Linked DNA regions of Sporomusa termitida. The protein of the gene in region 1 interacts with the protein of each later gene in a pairwise test. Links are inferred from orthologs where the notes say so. Each region holds a gene or a part of one and is shown in the gene's direction. Other genes may lie near its edges.

Region 1 (3,570 bases):
CTGCTTATCGACCCTGCTGATGAAGCAGCGCAAAGTGCCAGGAATGAGATTGTCCTGAACGCTCATGCGGCGCTGACTGAAGTAAGTGTTGGCAAGTATGTTCAGATGGGGACGGTCAAAGATAAGTTGCTGTCACTTTTAGACGAGTGTTGTATACACAAGGAGATCCAGCCTTTATTTACTGCCATGCAGATGTGCAACGACTATCTGTTTAAACATGCTGTTAATGGTTATTTCTTTGCCACAATGATGGGAATCAGCTGCGGCCTGGAGGGGCAGCGGTTACGGGATCTGGGCCTGGGGGCGCTGCTCCGGGATGTCGGTATGATAACTATTTCCCGTGATATCCTCAATAAGCCGGGCACGCTGACCCCGGAAGAGATGGCGATCGTAAAAAAACATACGGAGAAAGGCTATGAAATTCTGCAGCGTAACTCTGATATCAGCTTAGCGGCTGCCAACTGCGCATTGCAGCATCATGAGCGTTTTGACGGCAGCGGTTATCCCCGTGGCGCCAGTGACAGCTCCATTCATGAGTTTGCTCAGATTGTGGCCATTGCCGACGTATATTGTTCCATGACAGCGACGACCCCTTACCGGAAAGCATTGTCTGTCTATGATGCATTAGCCATTATTCAAAAAGCAGGCGGTACTTACTTCAATCCGGAGTATATTCAGCTGCTCGCTAAAAATGTCGCCCGCTATCCGATGGGGGCTGTAGTCCGGTTGAATAATAAAGCAACGGGGATTATTAAAGACTATGCCGACGAATGCAAGACTAAACCTATTATCAGTATAACTGCAAACGCCGCCGGCGAACGGGTAAGCCAAACTGTTACTATTGATATGACAGCCAACCCTGCATTGTATATTGCCGAGGTTTCTTAAATTAGCTTAATACGGCCGGCAATGGCGGTAGTGCACCTGTTATGGATGTTGAAACTATGAATCAAATCTGTGAATGACTAGAATGGACAACCGGCAGGATTATATTCTGCCGTTTTTTCATAATAATAAGAGACACAAACTTTTCCTTAAGGAGCGATATTGATGTCTAATGACGCAGAAATAATAGCTGGCCGTAATAGCGTTCTGGAAGCGCTGAAAGCCGGCCGGTCACTAAACAAAATTCTAATTGCCAAAGGGGAACGGCAGGGCTCAATCCGCGATATCATTGCTCAGGCCCGGGAACAGGGATTAGTTATACAAGAGACTGAGATTGTTAAGCTTGACCAACTGTCGGCTGGGGTGAGACATCAGGGGGTTGTTGCGCTGGCGGCGCCGGTTGCTTATGTGGAGATGGAGGATATTTTGGCAGCTGCCTATGGGAAAGATGAGCCGCCATTTTTGGTTCTTCTTGATGAATTGGCTGATCCTCACAATGTGGGGGCCATTTTACGCACTGCTGATGCAACCGGTGTTCATGGTGTACTTATCCCCAAACGACGCAGCTGTCCTCTTACGCAAACCGTAGCTAAAACCTCGGCCGGTGCAGTTGAGCATGTACCAGTGGCACGAATCGGCAATGTCTCCCAAACCCTTAAAGCCTTAAAAAAACAGGGCCTTTGGGTAGTAGGTGCCGATATGGACGGAACAAAAGACTATTATGACGCCGACCTTACCGGCCCTGTTGTTATTGTTGTCGGGAGTGAGGGCGAAGGCATGGGGCGGTTAACAAAAGAGGCCTGTGATTATATTGTGCGTATCCCCATGCGGGGCAAGATTGCATCTCTTAATGCATCGGTGGCATGCTCGCTGTTGCTGTACGAAGTCCTTAGACAAAGGGAGCTGAAAACAAAATGAAACACTGGATGGGGATCATTTTGGCAGTGGCCATCATATTAACCGGGATAGCCGCTTTTTGGCTGACCAGGCCGCTGTTTGCCCAGACAGTGTATAGCGGTGTAAGAGTGGCCAACATTGAAGTTGCCGGAAAATCCCGGGATGAAGTGGCGCAAATGCTATCAGTATGGCAAAAAGATCAGGTGGGCCGGCCTATTTTGCTAACTTATGGCAGTGCGACATTTCGTATTGAACCTGAGCATATTGATTATAGCATTGATGCCGAAGCAACAGCCGATGCTGCATGGCAGGTGGGGCGTGAAGGCTCCTGGTGGCAGCGTCTGAAAAAAATTAGCGACGTCCAGGTGGAGGGGTGGTCGACGCCCCTCAAAATCAGGTATAATGAGAATAAGCTTGACACAGTCCTGGAGCAGCTTCAGGAAAATATCAACAAACCGCCGCGCAATGCCACGCTCAGCCTGCATACCGGTGGTATTGTGTCTGAGGTCGAGGGGCAGGAGATTGATGTTGCCGCTCTGAAAAAATTAATGCTGTCGGCGGTTAACCGTTCTGAGACCAATACCATCATCCTGCCGGTAAAACCGGTCTATCCGGAAATTACGGCCGAAGAGCTTGCTAAAAATGGCATAAAAGAACTGGTTGCCGTGTATACAACTGTGTTTAACACCGAAGATGCCAACCGGACAGCTAATGTAAAATTGTCTGCCCAAAAGATAAATGGCAAACTGCTTTATCCCGGACAGGTCTTTTCCTACAACGATACTGTGGGCCCCAGAGAAAAATCACAGGGCTTTAAAGAGGCCATGGAGATTATTAATGGCGAATTTGTACCTGGAATCGGCGGTGGTGTATGTCAGGTTTCATCAACATTATATAACGCTGTACTGCTGGCCGGGCTTAACATTGTGGAACGTACCAACCATTCTAAGCCGCTTGCTTATGTTCCGCTGGGGCGGGATGCAACGGTTGCGTATAATACCCTGGATTTTAAATTTGCCAATAACAGCTCGGCGCCGGTAATGATTATGGCCGAAGCAGAAGGCAACAAACTGAATGTGGGGATATTCGGACAGCGTGCTCTTGATAAAAACATTGATATTGTGACAGTTGACCAGCAGGTGATTCAGCCGGCTACCATAAAAAAAGCCGACCCATCGTTGCCCCCGGGCGAAAACAAGGTTGAAAAACCGGGTAAACCCGGATACTCAGTAACTGTTATCCGGATTATCCGTGATAATAATGGGACAGAACTAAAACGCGAGGTACTATCGCGCGACAAGTATGCCCCTGACAATACCGTGATCAAAACCGGACCGGCCCCAAAACCGGTTCAGGCAGAAACAAAGAGGACTAAGGATACAGACAAACCGTTTGATGCCGGCAGTATGCAATAAGATTGGAGATCTTTTCTCGATGGACTTGTTAATCGTCGATGGTTATAACGTGATTAATGCCTGGCCGGAGTTGAGTATAATAAAAGACAGTTTAGAATATGCCCGGGCCAAACTTGTGGACATACTGAGTGAGTATGGTGCATATAAAGGATTTAAGACAATTATTGTGTTTGATGCCCATCTGGCTGCCGGCAAAGGTGCCAGCCAGATCCTGAATAGTGAATTGGAGGTGATTTACACCAAAGAAGGTGAAACGGCTGACAGCTGTATCGAGAAAATGGTATACTATCTTGTCCGCCAGGGAGAACGTGTTTATGTTGTCACCTCTGATTCGGCCGAGCAAATGTTTGTTCTGGGGGCGGGCGCGTTCCGG
Region 2 (3,763 bases), 920 kb from region 1 along the record:
CACTAACGGCGGTCAGTACGGCGTTAAGCTGCTCAGCCCGTTCCTGATGCGGCATGAGATTAATCTCGCTTACTGCTGTTACCAGCTCGATCATACTTAGTTCATGGATAAGCGATTGTTTCCCGAGAGCAGCCAGCGGCTCGATCTCAACATAAATGGTGTTAAGTTCAAGCTCCATGGAGATGATATTGATTTCCCTGGCCGCCAGCGCGCGTGAGATATCAAGGACAAGGCCGAGTCTGTCAATATTGGATATTTTTAAGCGCAGCTTATCCATTTTTAGGCCTCCTGACGTTTGTGTCCATTACCTATGGAATAAATTTGCTGTTTTAACCAGGAATTCCTTTGTTGCGTACAACTTTTTTTTGGTTTGTGGTATACTACCCTTGCAGGAAATGCTTGCCTAAAAGAGAAGTAATTAGGAACATTACGCAGCCATGAAGGTGGTGTTTTCCTGTGGATGAGCTTAGCGATATAGGTGAATTTGGTCTGATTGATTTAATCAAACAGGATACGATCAATGATCACAGCAGTGTGATCGTTGGCATTGGTGATGATGCAGCGGTGGTTTTGCCTGCGCCCCGTCAGCTGCAGTTGCTGACGGCCGATATGCTTGTTGAAACAATCCACTTTGACCTAACGACAACAACGCCCTGGCAGCTTGGCTATAAAGCGATTGCGGTTAATCTGAGTGATATTGCGGCTATGGGGGGCGCCCCCCGGCATGCGGTTGTGTCAGTGGCTTTGCCCCCGTCTATCCCGGTGGAATTTGTTGTTAATCTATATAAAGGCATGAAAGAGATATGCCGTGAGTTTGGCGTCAATATTGTCGGCGGCGATACCGTTGCCAGCCCGCAGGGGCTGGTAATTAATGTGACGGTAACCGGTGAGGTCGAACCGGCTAAGCTGGTGCGCCGTTCCGGGGCCAAGCCCGGTGACCTGGTGGCTGTCACCGGCAAGCTGGGCAGTTCGGCCGCCGGCTTAGCCCTGCTGCAAGCCGGTCAATGGGAGGATGAGGATTTTGCCTGGCCGCTGGTTACGGCCCATCTGACGCCCCGGCCCCAGGTCAGAACCGGCCAGCTGCTGGCAGCCCTTGGCGCTACCAGTATGGACGATATCAGTGACGGACTGGCGAGTGAAGCCCATGAAATAGCTAAGGCCAGTCAGGTCGGGATTAAGCTGTTTGCCGGTCAAATACCGCTGGCACCGGAACTGGCAGCGGCCGCTGCCAGGTTTAACAAACGGGCAACTGACTATGCCCTGTTCGGTGGTGAGGATTTTCAACTGGTGTTTACGATGGAACCAGGCAAATATGAAACACTGTTGGCCCTGCACCCCGACCTGCCGGTGACCAGGGTGGGCGAGGTGGTTGCTGCCGGCGAAGGTGTGACCCTTGTCGACGCAGCAGGCTGTGTGCAAGAACTTAAACCCCGGGGGTTTAATCATTTTCGCCAGGAGGGGTAATACCTTATGCTAGTTATTAAGACCCACTCGCCTGATGAAACTTATGCATTTGGCAAAAATATGGCTAAATTATTAAAATCAGGTGATGTTTTATGTCTGGCCGGTGATTTAGGTGCCGGCAAAACCCTGTTAAGCCAGGGCATTGCTGCCGGTCTGACTGTGTCGGCGCATGTTACCAGTCCGACTTTCACTGTCCTTAATGTATATGAGGGAATAACCGGCAGTGGTCAGGAACTGCCGGTATATCATTTTGATCTTTACCGGCTGCAACACCCGGCTGAACTCGCCGATATCGGCTTTGATTATTATCTTGGGGCTCACGGCATCGCTATTATTGAATGGCCGGACAAATTCCCGGAATTTTTGCCGGCCGAACGACTGTGGCTGACAATTAAGGCCGGTGATGGCCCCAGTGAGCGTATTCTTTGTCTCACGGCTGTGGGGACAAGATATGTAGAGCTTTGTGAGGAGTTGAAACAGATTGCCGATTCTTGCTGTTGATACAGCCACACTTGTGTCCAGTGTTGCCATTGCCACACCGGCTGCATTGGTGGCTGAACTTACTGTTCAGACCCGCAAGACCCATTCTGAACGGTTAATGCCCCATATTGCCAGTCTGCTCACTATGGCAGAAGTTTCGCAAAACAATCTTAAGGCAATTGCCGTAAGTAACGGCCCCGGCTCTTTTACCGGGCTCAGGATTGGTTTGGCCACAGCCAAAGCCCTGGCCTATGCGCTTAATATTCCCGTAATCGGGGTGCCGACTTTAGCCGCAATGGCTTTTGCCTGCCCGGCGCCGGGGGTATTGCTGGCACCGATGCTCGATGCCCAAAAAGGGAATGTATATCTTGGTTTGTACGAATGGTGCAAGGGGGTTATGGCTGAAGTGGAACCGCCGCGGGTTGTGGCTTTTGCTGAGGCCAAGGCCGAGCTGGCGGCTAAGGATAAGCCTGTCCTGCTGCTGGGTGAGGCTGCTGTCATGTACAAAGACGAGATTGAATACCCGGCGCCGCCCCATGTTGTTATGCCCCGGGCCGGCAGTGTGGCAGTTCTGGCCCAGCAGCTGTATGACCAGGGGGTAAGGCATGATGTAGCTGCGCTGGAACCGTTATATATCAGGCGTTCAGAGGCTGAGGAGCTGTGGGAACGGCGGCAATCACAGGAGTGTCGCTGAGATGCCGGAATTAGCTCTGCGGCGCATGCAGAAGGGTGATATTGATGAGGTACTGATTATTGAACAGGAGGCCTTCGCCACGCCCTGGTCACGGGCTGCTTTTGAAGAAGAAATCGGCAATAATGACCTGGCCCATTATCTGGTTATGACTGATGACAGCCGCATTGTGGGCTATGGCGGCTTCTGGCTGGTTATGGATGAAGCCCATGTGACGAACATTGCCTTGTTGCCAGCCTACCAGGGACGAGGCCTGGGCTTGCTTTTACTGGAGAACATGATTCTTGCCGCCAAAGTCAAAGGCGCAGTCAGTATGACGCTTGAGGTCCGCCCCGCCAACACCGCCGCCCGCAAGCTGTATTCACGGCGCGGCTTCATCGAGTGTGGCATTCGCCCCAATTATTACGCCGAACTGGGGGAAGACGCGCTCATTATGTGGCTCGACAAACTATAGGTATAAAAAGAGGAGCCACGGTTAGATTGTGGCCCCAGGGTGATTGTGTAAGATAACATATGCGGGTCCCGGTAAAAAGGTGACAAAATAAGCAGGGCGGCCGTAGCCGCCCTGTGCTTTACAATCTATCGGAGAGTAGATTCATACTGCTCAATCATTTTACGAACCATGTGACCGCCTACGCGACCGCAGTCAGCAGAAGTCATAGTATTCCAGCCTTGGCTGCGAACGCGCTCAGCTATACCTAACTCATTGGCTACTTCCATTTTCATTTGGTCCAGAGCGTTTTCCGCACCAGGATTAACAGGTTTATTTGAGCGTGCCATATATTCGCACCTCCTTTCCCGGACTTTATGTTGTAGTCCTTGGTTTTAATTTGGCTTACTTTCGGAATTTAATACATCATTTACACCATGTAATAATTAGCAGACAGCTAATGGAGGTCTTTCAATGAATCAAAGTTTAACATTGGCGCTGGAAACAAGCTGTGATGAAACATCGGCGGCTGTAGTTGCCAACGGACGTACTGTATTGGCCAATATTATTTCCTCGCAAGTACCGACCCACCAAAAATTTGGCGGTGTTGTCCCGGAGATTGCCTCCCGTAAACATATTGAGAATGTTATTCCGGTTATAGACCAGGCTTTGACTACGGCGGGAACAACACTGTCAGC

The links.
Region 2: the proteins of rlmB (region 1) and tsaE interact in binary tests that used the Escherichia coli proteins (3 or more experiments, as listed by UniProt). The link is inferred for Sporomusa termitida from one-to-one orthologs.

The regions. Positions count from the first base shown.
Region 1 is NZ_CP036259.1:27,376-30,945, forward strand. Bases 169-2,926 are described here. They hold rlmB (23S rRNA (guanosine(2251)-2'-O)-methyltransferase RlmB), read left to right. Parts: upstream 169-1,050; coding sequence 1,051-1,803; downstream 1,804-2,926. Other genes in these bases: SPTER_RS00135 (HD-GYP domain-containing protein), read left to right, coding at 169-888; SPTER_RS00145 (VanW family protein), read left to right, coding at 1,800-2,926. Outside these bases: more of SPTER_RS00135, read left to right, coding at 1-168; more of SPTER_RS00145, read left to right, coding at 2,927-3,197; SPTER_RS00150 (NYN domain-containing protein), read left to right, coding at 3,217-3,570. UniProt on the Escherichia coli protein: Specifically methylates the ribose of guanosine 2251 in 23S rRNA.
Region 2 is NZ_CP036259.1:948,964-952,726, forward strand. Bases 267-3,217 are described here. They hold tsaE (tRNA (adenosine(37)-N6)-threonylcarbamoyltransferase complex ATPase subunit type 1 TsaE), read left to right. Parts: upstream 267-1,470; coding sequence 1,471-1,965; downstream 1,966-3,217. Other genes in these bases: SPTER_RS04250 (sigma 54-interacting transcriptional regulator), read right to left, coding at 267-277; thiL (thiamine-phosphate kinase), read left to right, coding at 457-1,464; tsaB (tRNA (adenosine(37)-N6)-threonylcarbamoyltransferase complex dimerization subunit type 1 TsaB), read left to right, coding at 1,946-2,638; rimI (ribosomal protein S18-alanine N-acetyltransferase), read left to right, coding at 2,640-3,089; SPTER_RS04275 (alpha/beta-type small acid-soluble spore protein), read right to left, coding at 3,215-3,217. In the rest of the region: more of SPTER_RS04250, read right to left, coding at 1-266; more of SPTER_RS04275, read right to left, coding at 3,218-3,415; tRNA (adenosine(37)-N6)-threonylcarbamoyltransferase complex transferase subunit TsaD, read left to right, coding at 3,540-3,763. UniProt on the Escherichia coli protein: Required for the formation of a threonylcarbamoyl group on adenosine at position 37 (t(6)A37) in tRNAs that read codons beginning with adenine.